DNA from 2 places in the Cobetia sp. 5-25-4-2 genome. Region 1 is predicted to be linked to the other one. Evidence: predicted binding sites of a transcription regulator. Region 1 holds the regulator's gene; the other holds the start of a gene.
What was found. The regulator sigma-54, encoded in region 1, starts transcription at its own class of promoters, with help from an activator protein. The targets are predictions, from matches to a motif close to TGGCACNNNNNTTGCTNT.
Positions count from the first base shown of each region.

Region 2: the regulator sigma-54 is predicted to act here: its motif matches at 2,139-2,156, upstream of HXS65_RS08425 (NCS1 family nucleobase:cation symporter-1).

Region 1 is NZ_BLWK01000001.1:122,330-128,914, forward strand. Features, by position in the region: partial or broken gene mgtE (magnesium transporter) at 1-274, opposite strand, end outside; gene HXS65_RS00540 (HPr family phosphocarrier protein) at 439-708, opposite strand; gene rapZ (RNase adapter RapZ) at 695-1,609, opposite strand; gene HXS65_RS00550 (PTS sugar transporter subunit IIA) at 1,706-2,176, opposite strand; gene hpf (ribosome hibernation-promoting factor, HPF/YfiA family) at 2,186-2,494, opposite strand; gene HXS65_RS00560 (RNA polymerase factor sigma-54) at 3,094-4,542, opposite strand; gene lptB (LPS export ABC transporter ATP-binding protein) at 4,870-5,610, opposite strand; gene lptA (lipopolysaccharide transport periplasmic protein LptA) at 5,613-6,191, opposite strand; gene lptC (LPS export ABC transporter periplasmic protein LptC) at 6,290-6,585, opposite strand, start outside.
Region 2 is NZ_BLWK01000003.1:214,317-219,534, forward strand. Features, by position in the region: gene HXS65_RS08420 (LysR family transcriptional regulator) at 1-296, shown strand, start outside; gene HXS65_RS08425 (NCS1 family nucleobase:cation symporter-1) at 422-1,948, opposite strand; gene HXS65_RS08430 (nitrilase-related carbon-nitrogen hydrolase) at 2,783-3,619, shown strand; gene hydA (dihydropyrimidinase) at 3,704-5,146, shown strand.

The sequences.
Region 1 (6,585 bases):
GTGGCGGCCAGGACGTCCTCGGCATCCATGTCCTTGAGGAAGTCGCTCTGGATATCCTCGCCAAGGTATTGGAGCACATCGCCCTGAAGTTCGGCGTCGACCAGCTCCCAGAGCAGGTTGCGCTCCTTGGGGGGGAGGATTCTAGCAAGTGGGCCACGTCCACCGGTGCCAGGCCGCGATTCAGCATGCGCCTTGCCTGATCCAGCTCGCCACTTTCCAGTGCCTGTGACAGGCGATCAAGTCTTGGCTTGAGTTTGCGTGACGTCTTGCTCATCTGTCGGCTTCCCCTGTCGACATGAAGGACAGCGTTGATTCTACCATTGGCGCAGGGGGGCGCGTCGACAAAAGAAAACACTGTTTCTTATCGATAGGGCAATCAGCGCGGAAAAAGTGGCAGAAAGCCGGCGGGCGGGGGATGTCAGACGGCGTGCGGCGGCGTCATTCTTCCTCTTCGAAGCGCGCCTCGAACAGGGACTCGATCGCAGACAGGGCCTCATCTGCCTGTTCGCCCTCGACATCGATGATCAGCGCCGTGCCACACGGGGCTGCCAGCATCAGCAGCGCCATGACGTTGGCCGCGTTGGCGCGTCGCTCACCGTGACTGACCATGACCGTGGCCTCGAAGGGCGCACAGCAGTTGACCAGCTTGGTGGCAGCGCGAGCATGCAGCCCGCGCTTGTTGGTCAGAACCAGTTCACGACTGGGCATCGTGTGACTCCTGACGGGTATCGCTGATCGCCAGGGCCGTATGTATCCCCAGTTCCCGGTGGCGTAGACGCACTTCCGGAAGCTGCTTGGCGAAATGTTCGGCCAGCTGCTCGCAGAGATAGACGCTGCGATGCTGGCCACCGGTACAGCCCACCGAAACGGTCAGGTAGCTGCGATTGCTGGCCTGATAGGCGGGCAGCCAGCGTTCCAGCCAGCCGGCGATGTCATCCTGCATTGCCTTGACGTCCGGGTAGCGCTGCAGGAATTCCGCCACGCTGTCATCACGACCGGTATCGCTGCGCAGATTGATGTCCCAGTAGGGGTTGGGCAGGCAGCGGGCATCGAACACCATGTCGGCATCGGTCGGCACGCCATGCTTGAAGCCGAAGGACTCGAAGGTGAGTGTCAGATGACGAGAGCTGTGCTGCGCGACCTGTTCGGTGATGCGCGAGCGCAGGTCATGCACGCTGAGGTTGGTCGAGTCGATGACCAGATCCGCCTTCTGACGAATCGGGGCCAGTGTCTGCTGCTCGATCTCGATGGCCTCGGCCAGCGTGCGGTCATTGTCACGGGTCAGAGGATGACGGCGGCGGGTCGCGGAATAGCGTTCGAGCAGGACACGGGAGTCCGTGGTCAGGTAGACGACCTGCACATCCATGCCGCTCTGACGAACGCTGTCGAGCAGTTCGGGGAAGCGACTCAGGGCATCGGGGAGGTTGCGCGCGTCAATGGAGACCGCGATGCGCCGGCGGGTGGGGCTGTCCTTTTCCAGCTGCTCGACCAATGGTGCCAGCAGCATGCCGGGCAAATTGTCGATGGCATAGTAGCCAATGTCTTCCAGCGCCTGGAGGGCAATCGATTTGCCGGAACCGGAGCGACCACTGATGATCACGATCTTCATGGAGTGCTCTCCCAGGGCGAGGTCAGCATGAGGTGAAAGCGGAGGGTGCCTGAGGCCAGTCAGCGACAAGCCCGGAGCGAGTCCGGGCTTGCAGGTTCAGCGCGCCGGCAATTCGGCGATGGCCGAGGTCAGGGCATCGAACAATGCTCGCTGACTGTCTGCCTGGCGCAATGCTGCCCGGTTGGTGGGCGAGTTGAGCAGTTCCGCCACCTGGCCGAGCAGAGTGAGATGGGTGTCATCTGCCTCCTCGGGGACCAGCAGCACGAACAGCAGATCGATGGGTTCGCCATCGATGGCATCAAAGTCGATGGGATCACCGAGCTTCATGAACGCCGCGATGGGGGTCTTGCAGTGTGGACTGCGTGCATGTGGCACGGCCACGCCGTGGCCGATGCCCGTCGAACCCAGTCTCTCGCGCCCGATCAGGCGCGAGAAGACTTCCTGGCTGTCCAGGCTGGGAATGTTCTGAGCAATGAAGGTGCTGAAGAATTCCAGCACCCGCTTCTTGCTCCCCCCGGGGACGCCGTAGAGCGTGCGCTCGGGGGGAAGGATCTGATCAAGTGTCATGGCAGAAGGTCAACGGGTCCCGGTGCCCTGAGAGCGAGCCTGGGACTTTTCCTTGTGTTTGACCAGCTGGCGGTCCAGCTTGTCGGCGAGCGCGTCGATGGCAGCGTACATGTTGGGGTCTTCTGCCAGGGCATGGAGGTCGGCGCCAGCGGCGTGCAGGGTGCAGGCAGCCTGTTGGCGTTCCTTCTCGATCGACAGTGTCACCTGAACATTGGTGATGTTGTCGTAATGCCGTTCGAGGCGAGCGAGCTTCTCGTTGACATAATCGCGGAGAGGATCGGTGAGTTCCACATGATGCCCGGTGATATTCACTTGCATGGACACGCTCCTTTATCCAGCGGGTTGCCTTTGAATTGTAACCCTTTTTGACTGCGAGCAAACCCTGATTGAACGCGCGGCCACTTTCTGACTCCGGCCATGGTCTCGTGGCGATCATCTGCTGGCGAGAGCGGCGGTGCCGGTGTACCGAGCGTCTACCCCGACAATGCCCAAGCTTTGAACAAAGATCAACGCTGCGCTGCATCGTGGGGCAAGGCTTGTCTTCAACCCAGCGAGGGATATCAGCAGGTTCTTCATGAGCATCGCCTCGCATCACGGACGGAATGGGGCTCGAGAAACCGGCCGTTTGTGGCCAATGTCAGCATTTACGTCGACGTTCGTGTGGCAGGAGTCGGTGGCGACCTCTGGCTATCTGTCCGTGGGATGTGAGGGAAAAAGAAAGCACTCTGGAGAAAAGTGGCTGGAAAAATAGGCAATTGGGGGCGTGAAGTCACTCACGCAGTCGCAAGGACAGGCATTGCCAACCGGTATTCAGACGACCGATTGGCAGATGATGCCAGGATGGCAGGTGCAAGGGGGCGAGCATCAGCGCTCCGACGTGTGGAGCCCACTGGCTTGCGGGTATCCGTTGTCGAGACTCACGCCAAGCGCTTGCGCTCGCTGGAGGAGGGGATGCCCATGGCCTCGCGATACTTGGCGACCGTCCGGCGCGCTACCTCGATGCCATCACTGGCCAGCAGATCCACCAGGCGTGAGTCGGACAATGGCTTGCGCGCCGGTTCTTCCGAGATCAGCTTGCGAATGCGCGCACGGATCGCGGTACTGGAGTGCGCGTCACCGTTGCCGCTGCCACCCACCTGACTCGAGAAGAAGAACTTGAGTTCGAACACGCCTCTCGGGGTGTGGATATATTTCTGGGTGGTCACCCGCGAGATGGTGGATTCGTGCATCTCGACCACTTCCGCGATGTTGGCGAGGATCAGCGGCTTCATGCCTTCTTCCCCCTGCTCGAGGAAGTCGATCTGGCGCGCCATGATCTCGCGGCCCACCTTGAGCAGGGTGTCATTGCGTGAGGACAGGCTCTTCATCAGCCAGCGGGCTTCCTGAAGATTGTCCTTGAGGAAGGTGTTGTCCGCGGACTTGTCGGCCCGCTTGATGAGGGCGGCATATTCCGGCTGGATACGCAGCTTGGGCAGCGCTTCCGGGTTGAGCTCGACCTGCCAGCCGTGACGCGTATGACGGACCAGCAGGTCCGGGATGACGTAATCACTGGCAGGCTCGCCCCAGGCGGACGCCGGGCGCGGGTCGAGCGCCCGTACCAGACGAATGACGTGATCCAGCTCATCATCATCCAGGCTCAGGCGACGCTTGAGCAGCTTGCGATCGTCATTGCCCAGTGCCTCGAGGAACTGCCGCACCAGACGGCGGGCCTGGGCCAGCAGCGGCAGATCGTCCGGCAGCAGGGCCAGCTGCAGCAGCAGGCATTCGCGCAGGTCTCGAGCGAACACACCGGTGGGATCGAACTGCTGAAGGCGCAGCAGGACCTGCTCGAGTTCCGACGCCTTGAGGCCGGGCAGTCCCTGACCTCGCAGGCCATCGACCAGTTCGTCCAGGCTCATGCTCAGGTAGCCGGCCCCATCCACCGCATCGATCAGACTCTCCGCCATCTGCCGTTCACGCGCATCGAGGTCCGTCATCGCCAGCTGCCAGCGCAGATGGTCCTGCAGGCTTTCGACACTGGTGTTGCGATCGAAGTCCGGTCCGTCCTCGCTCGAGCTTCCGCTGCCGGAACTGGTCAGGCTGCCTGCGTGATCCTGGTAGAGGTCCGACCAGTCACTGTCGAGAGGGTATTCTTCAGGAATCTCGCTGTTGGTCTCGGAGGTGGAGATCTCGCTCTTGTCCTGTGTCTCCGCGACATCCAGCGACTCGTATTCCTCGTCAAGCTCCAGCATGGGGTTTGACTCAAGCGCCTGCTGTATCTCCTGACGCAGGTCCAGCGTCGACAACTGCAGCAGCTGGATCGCTTGCTGAAGTTGCGGGGTCATGGTCAGGGAAGTGCCGAGTCGAAGCTGCAAGGTGGGTTTCATGGGGTCTGTCATTCACGGCAAAGGAACGTGCATCTACGCTATACCGTGGGTCGGGGCACTGACAAGGGGCAGTCGAGAATATTCAAGCAACTTGCATGCCATGTTGCCACCAAGGTGGTATGGACGTCATGCATTCGAGTGAGGTGTGGCAGAGCAGGAGGGTTCACGGGGAGATCACGCAAGCGCATGTCGAGGCGCTTGCGTGAGGGGGGCGGGGAATGAGACCCCGACAGTGAAGCAGGAAGTGGCGGTTGCTGGTGAGAGCAGGGGAGGTCGGACAGCTCTCGTCAGGCTGACGGCTCTTACCAGGCTGACGGCACTCTCGGGCTAGAGCTTGAACTCATGGCCCAGGTAGACATCACGCACCTGCTGGTTGGCGAGGATGGTGTCGGCGTCGCCATGCGCGATGATCTGGCCATCGCCCACGATGTAGGCGGTATCGCAGATGTCGAGTGTCTCGCGCACGTTGTGATCGGTGATCAGCACCCCGATGCCGCGGTCACGCAGCTGGCGCACGATGCTCTTGATCTCGCCCACCGAGATGGGGTCCACGCCGGCAAACGGCTCATCGAGCAGCACGAAGTCCGGCTCGGTGGCCAGTGCGCGAGCGATCTCCACGCGGCGGCGCTCCCCGCCGGAAAGGCTCATGCCGGCACTGTCACGAATATGCGTGATGCTGAACTCGTTGAGCAGCTCCTCCAGGCGTGCCTTGCGTCCGTTGCGATCCAGGTCCTTGCGCGTCTCGAGGATCGCCATGATGTTGTCGGACACCGAGAGCTTGCGGAAGATCGAGGCTTCCTGGGGCAGATAGCCGATGCCGGCGCGAGCCCGCTGATGCATGGCGGCGCCGGACAAGTCGTGGTCATCGATGGTCACGCTACCGGCATCCGAGCGCACGAGGCCGACGATCATGTAGAACGAGGTCGTCTTGCCGGCCCCGTTGGGGCCCAGCAGGCCTACGATGTCACCCTGGCGGATTTCCAGCGAGATGTCCTTGACGACCTTGCGACCCTTGTAGGCCTTGGCCAGATGACGAGCGCTGAGGGTACGTGGGCTGGCAGCAGTCATGCTCATTGGTCCTTGCTGGCATTGGCGCCACGTGGCGTCAGGGTCATGTGGACGCGTGACCCCTCGGAGGATGAGGCATCGGTGCCATTGCTGGCATTGACCTGGCGCTTGTCCAGGAAGTATTCCACGTAGCCGCCTTCGAAGGTGTCGTCGCCTTTCTCCAGACGGGCATCGCCGACCAGTTCCACCCGGCGCTCCAGCGCGTGGTAGCGAATGGTATTCGCCCAGCCCTTGACCAGTCGCTCGTCGGTATCGGGTTTCTGCTCCATGTAGGCGCGCTGGCCGGTGGCCTTGACCAGGGAAATCTCGCCGCTGTCGGCGCGACTGATGTCAACGCGCGCGGCATCCAGCTTCATGCTGCCCTGGCGCATTTCCACGCGACCGGTATAGGTGGCCGTGCCGGCCTTGTCATCCAGTGACAGTGAGTCGGCGGCAATGTTGATCGGCTGGTTGGCATCGCTGTCCAGCGCCAGTGCGGTCGGGGAAAGCGTCGTCATGCCAAGTGCCAGGCCAAGGGCCATGACACCGGGTCTGAGTGTCTGGCGCCAGACCGTCAAGGGCGTGAGAGTCGTTGAAGTCATGGAGTGCTCCTTGGCAGAACTGGTAAGGCTTCACGATCACTCAGGCCATCGTGAAGCGGAAATCGGGGAGAGAGGATTCGGCGCATGCAGGGGTGCGCTCACTGATCCTTGGCCGGCGCGGCATCGAAGGTGCTGGAGACGCGGCCATCATCGTCACGGGTGGTGTCATTGCCGGTGTCGAGAGTCTCGGCTTCCCGGGCGGCATCGCTCTTGCCCTTGCCGGGTTGCAGGGTACTGCGGACGCGGCCTTCCAGCTGGGCGGAATCCTGAGAGAGGTCAGCGCTGAAGCGGTCACTCTCGACGCGTTGACCATTCTGGGTGATCACCACCGGCACGTCACTCCAGGCACGGTTCTGCTCACGACTGTAATGCAGCACGTCGGTGTCCAGTGTCC
Region 2 (5,218 bases), on a different contig from region 1:
AGGTCGAGGGCCAGCGACGCGAGGTGCGCATCTCCGGCAGCTGGCAGGCCAATTCCGGGCCGGCACTGCTGGACGCCACGCTCAAGGGCCTCGGGCTTGCCCAGATTCCCGACTATTACGTCGCGCCTCACCTGGCCAGTGGCAAGCTGATCTCGGTGCTGGATGAGTATCAGGTGCGCGATACCGGGGTGTGGATCGTCTATCCCCGCCACCGCCATCTCTCGCCCAAGGTGCGCCAGTTCGTCGACTTCATGGTCGAGCGCTTCGAGGGCGGCATCCCCGGCCTGGTGGGCTGACGGCCAGGGCGCGAATGCCTCAACCGGCCGTCACTTCCCCTTGCCACGACGACAGACGGGCTGCCGATGGGCAGCCCGTCTGTCGTTGCACGTGACGTTGCGTTGCGAGCTATCCGCCAGCGGCGTCAGGCACGCTGTGCGCCGCCACCCGGTATCGCCTCCGGCAGGTGCACCTGCGGTGCCTTGACCAGCAGCTTGCTGGCCACGAAGTAGACCAGCGCCCCCAGCAGCGAGCCGGTGAACCAGCCGTAGTCGTAGAACCAGGAAAGCCCGGGCTGCGAGAAGCTGATCACCGTCAGCCCCACCGGCACGAAGAAGGCGATGAAGCCCGCTGGATTGAAGGCCGGGTAGGTGCTGCCATCCAGATAGAGCGCCGGCAGATCAAAGGACTGACGACGGATCACGAAGTAGTCGACGATCATGATTCCCGCGATCGGCCCCAGCAGACTCGAATAGCCCAGCAGCCAGTTGGAATAGAGGCTCTCGAGACTGACGTCCGAGACGATCCAGCCCATCTTCTTGATCAGCTCGAAGCCCATCAACAGCACGCCGACCAGCCCGGTGAGCAGTACGCCGCGCGTCTGGTTGATGAATTTCGGCGCGATGTTCTGGAAATCATTGGTCGGCGAGACGATGTTGGCCGCGGTATTGGTGGAGAGTGTCGCGATGATGATCAGCACCATGGCGATGGCGACCCAGCCGGGGCTGTCGATGCGACCGATCAGGTTGACCGGGTCGGAGATGGTCTCCCCCACCAGCGAGCTGGAAGCGGCCGTCAGCACCACGCCGAGCGCCGCGAAGAAGAACATCGTCAGCGGCAGGCCGATGATCTGACCGACGATCTGGTCCTTCTGGCTCTTCGCGTAACGGCTGAAGTCCGGGATGTTCAGCGACAGCGTCGCCCAGAAGCCGACCATCGCGGTCAGGCCCGCCATGAAGTAGCTGGCCACACCATCGCCTTCGGGACGATTCGGTGGCTGGGCCAGCAGTTCGCTGATCGAGGTATGCGGCAGCGCCCACACCATCAGGCCGACCCCCACCGCCAGCAGCAAGGGCGCGGAGAGCGTCTCCAGCCACTTGATGGATTCCGCGCCGCGAATCACCACGAACAGGTTGAGCGCCCAGAACAGGAAGAAGCCGATGACCTCGCCCACCCCGCCCAGCGCCTTCCAGTCGGCCGAGAGGCTCGAGAGCAGCAGGTGAATCGCCAGGCCGCCGAACATCGTCTGGATACCGAACCAGCCACAGGCGACCACCGCCCGAATCATGCACGGCACGTTGGAGCCGATGATCCCGAACGATGAACGCAGCACCACCGGAAAGGGAATCCCGAAACGCGTGCCGGGGAAGGCGTTCAGCGTCAGTGGAATCAGTACCACCAGATTGGCGACCAGAATCGTGATCAGCGCCTCGCCGACACTCAATCCGAAGTAGGCAGTGAGCACGCCGCCCAGGGTATAGGTCGGCACGCAGATCGACATGCCGACCCACAGTGCGGCGATGTTCCAGCGCGACCAGGTGCGCTCGGCACTCCTGGTCGGCGCGATATCCTCGTTGTAGCGCGGGCTGCGGGCGACGTCCTGCGCCACCACCAGCTCGATCATTTCCTCATTGCTGCGCACCATGTGCGAGCGAGTCTGTGTCGGGGCCATGAGTCCTCACCTGTTCAGCTGTTGTTATTGTTGAGGGTGATGCACGTCGCTTGTCCTGCCTTTGCGCTCTGTGGCGCGTCTTGCCGTCTTTGAAGATCCGTCCCTTCCTTCACCCTCCTGATTCACTTTTCCACCCTGTTTCAGCCAAGGGATGCTTGAATTACCCATCATCATGAAGCGGTACCTTTCATGGGCAAATCGCATGCCGATGGCGGCATTATTGCCGTCAAATCAAACCTGTCCCGCAAGACAACTTGAGAGGCAATGGCGCGGGTTTGACCGTCTGATGCCCGTCAGGTGGCGACACGCCGTGTTCGCGCCAATTGTCAGTATGGTCAGGTTCCAAGCTGGTGCAAGGCGGTCTTGCACAGGGCCCATACAGACGATCACAAGCCACTGATGTGCATTGAGTTTTCCTTTGAAAATCGCGTGAACCACGCTGATTCTCCTGGCACCACAATGGTGAATTCATGCGAAATCTTGACCGAAAATCCTTTTATAACAACAAGATAAATTCACGAGACTTTATTTGACACTTCGTCTTGCCGAACGCGGGAACACTGTCTAATGTTCATTAAGCTGACTGGTGAGACAGGATATGCATCGGACCTTCCCTGACCCACGATACCTGCCGCGGGCATGCAGACTTTCCGGACAGGCGGAGTGATTTTCCAGGACCCATTTCGCGCCATCCCGGCTCACCCGCTCTGCCCACCAGCACTCATTGAAGACAACAACAACCGGCGCCAAGCGCCCGATGAGGATGACATGTCGAACGACTCCCGCATCTCCTATACCGAGGATGCCGGCAAGCTGCGCTGCGCCGTCATCCAGATGGGACTCAACGTCTCCTCCGACCTCGAGCCCGCACAGATCCGCGATGCCATGAACGAGGCCCACCTGCCGCTGATCGACCAGGCCGGTGAGGCAGGCGTCAAGATCCTGTGCTTCCAGGAAGTCTTCAATCAGCCCTATTTCTGCCCGAGCCAGGATGCCAAGTGGTATGCCGCCGCCGAGCGCGTGCCCGACGGCCCCACCGTCACCCTGATGCAGCAGTACGCGAAGAAGCATCAGATGGTGATCATCGTGCCCCTCTACGAGGAAGTGCAGCCGGGGGTGTACTACAACACTGCCGCCGTCATCGATGCCGACGGCAGCTATCTGGGCAAGTATCACAAGACCCACATCCCGCAGGTGGCGGGCTTCTGGGAGAAATTCTTCTTCAAGCCCGGCAAGTCCGACTGGCCGGTCTTCGACACCGCCTACGGGCGCATCGGCGTCTACATCTGCTACGACCGCCACTTCCCGGAAGGCTGGCGCGCACTGGCGCTCAACGGCGCCGAGATCATCTTCAATCCCTCCGCCACCGTCGCGGGCCTCTCCCAGTATCTGTGGGAGCTGGAACAGCCCGCCTCCGCCGCCGCCAATGGCTGCTACATCGCCGCCATCAACCGTGTCGGCCATGAACAGCCCTGGGATATCGGCGAGTTCTACGGCTCCTCCTACTTCGTGAATCCACGCGGCCAGATCGAAGCCCAGGCCAGCGCCACCGAGGATGAGCTGCTGATCCACGACCTCGACATGTCGATGGTGCGCGAGGTGCGCAACAACTGGCAGTTCTTCCGCGACCGTCGCCCGGACGCCTATACCCGCCTCACCGACGGCGAGTGACGGACTGACGACCCGCACGACAACAACAAGACGACCTGACACTCAATGCCGGACAAGGCCGCGCGATGCGGCCGGGAGAGATTCATGGCAATCCTGATCAAGGGCGGCAGCATCCAGACCCACGAAGAGCGTTACACCGCCGATGTGCTGTGTGACGACGAGACCATCACCGCCATCGGCACCGACCTCGAGGTACCGGACGACTGCGAGGTGATCGACGCCAGCGGCTGTCTGGTGATGCCCGGCGGCATCGACCCGCACACCCACATGCAGCTGCCCTTCATGGGCACCGTGGCCAGCGAGGATTTCCAGAGCGGCACCGCCGCGGCGCTGGCCGGCGGTACCACCATGATCATCGATTTCGTGATTCCCTCCCCCCAGCAACCGCTGATGGAGGCCTATCACACCTGGCGCGAGTGGGCCGAGAAGTCGTGCTGCGACTACAGCTTCCACGTCGCCGTCACCTGGTGGGACGAGAGCGTCAGCCAGGACATGCAGACGCTGGTCTCCGATTACGGGGTCAACAGCTTCAAGCACTTCATGGCCTACAAGAACGCCATCATGGCACCGGACGACACCCTCGTCTCGAGCTTCGCGCGCTGTCTGGAGCTGGGCGCGATTCCCACCGTGCATGCCGAGAACGGCGAGCTGGTCTACCACCTGCAGCAGAAGCTGCTGGCCGAGGGCATCACCGGGCCCGAGGCACATCCGCTGTCGCGTCCGCCGCAGGTCGAGGGCGAGGCCGCCAGCCGCGCCATCCGCATCGCCGGCACTCTGGGCACGCCGGTGTATCTGGTGCACGTCTCCACCGCCGATGCGCTGGAGGAAATCCGCTACGCCCGCGAGCACGGCCAGCCGGTCTACGGCGAGGTGCTGGCAGGCCATCTGCTGATCGATGAAGCGGTCTATCAGAACAAGAGCTGGGAATTCGCGGCAGGCCACGTGATGAGCCCGCCGTTCCGCTCGCTGGAGCATCGTCAGGCACTGTGGGGCGGCATCCAGTCCGGTGACCTGCAGACCACCGCCACCGATCACTGCTGCTTCTGCGCCGAGCAGAAGGAGATGGGCAAGGACGACTTCTCGAAGATTCCCAACGGCACCGCCGGGGTCGAGGATCGCATGGCGATGCTGTGGCACGAGGGCGTCAACACCGGGCGCTTCTCCGCCGAGGACTTCGTCGGCCTGACCTCCACCAACGCCGCCAAGATCTTCAATCTGTATCCGCGCAAGGGCGCGATTCGTGTCGGCAGCGACGCCGACATCGTGGTCTGGGACCCCAACGCCGAGCGCACCATCTCGGCCAAGACCCACCACCAGAACATCGACTTCAACATCTTCGAGGGCCGCACCGTCAAGGGCATTCCGCGTCACACCATCAGCCGCGGCGACTGGGCATGGCGCGATGGCGAACTGCACGCCAGGCGTGGCCACGGCCAATACGTCGAACGCCCGCCCTACCCCAGCGTGTTCGACCAGCTCAAGGCCCGCGCCGAGAGCAATGTCGTCACCGCCGTGGATCGCAGCTGAGGGCCGACGAACGACTGGAACAAGACAATACCGGCACGACTGAACGACACGACTGAACGACGGCCTGGCAGC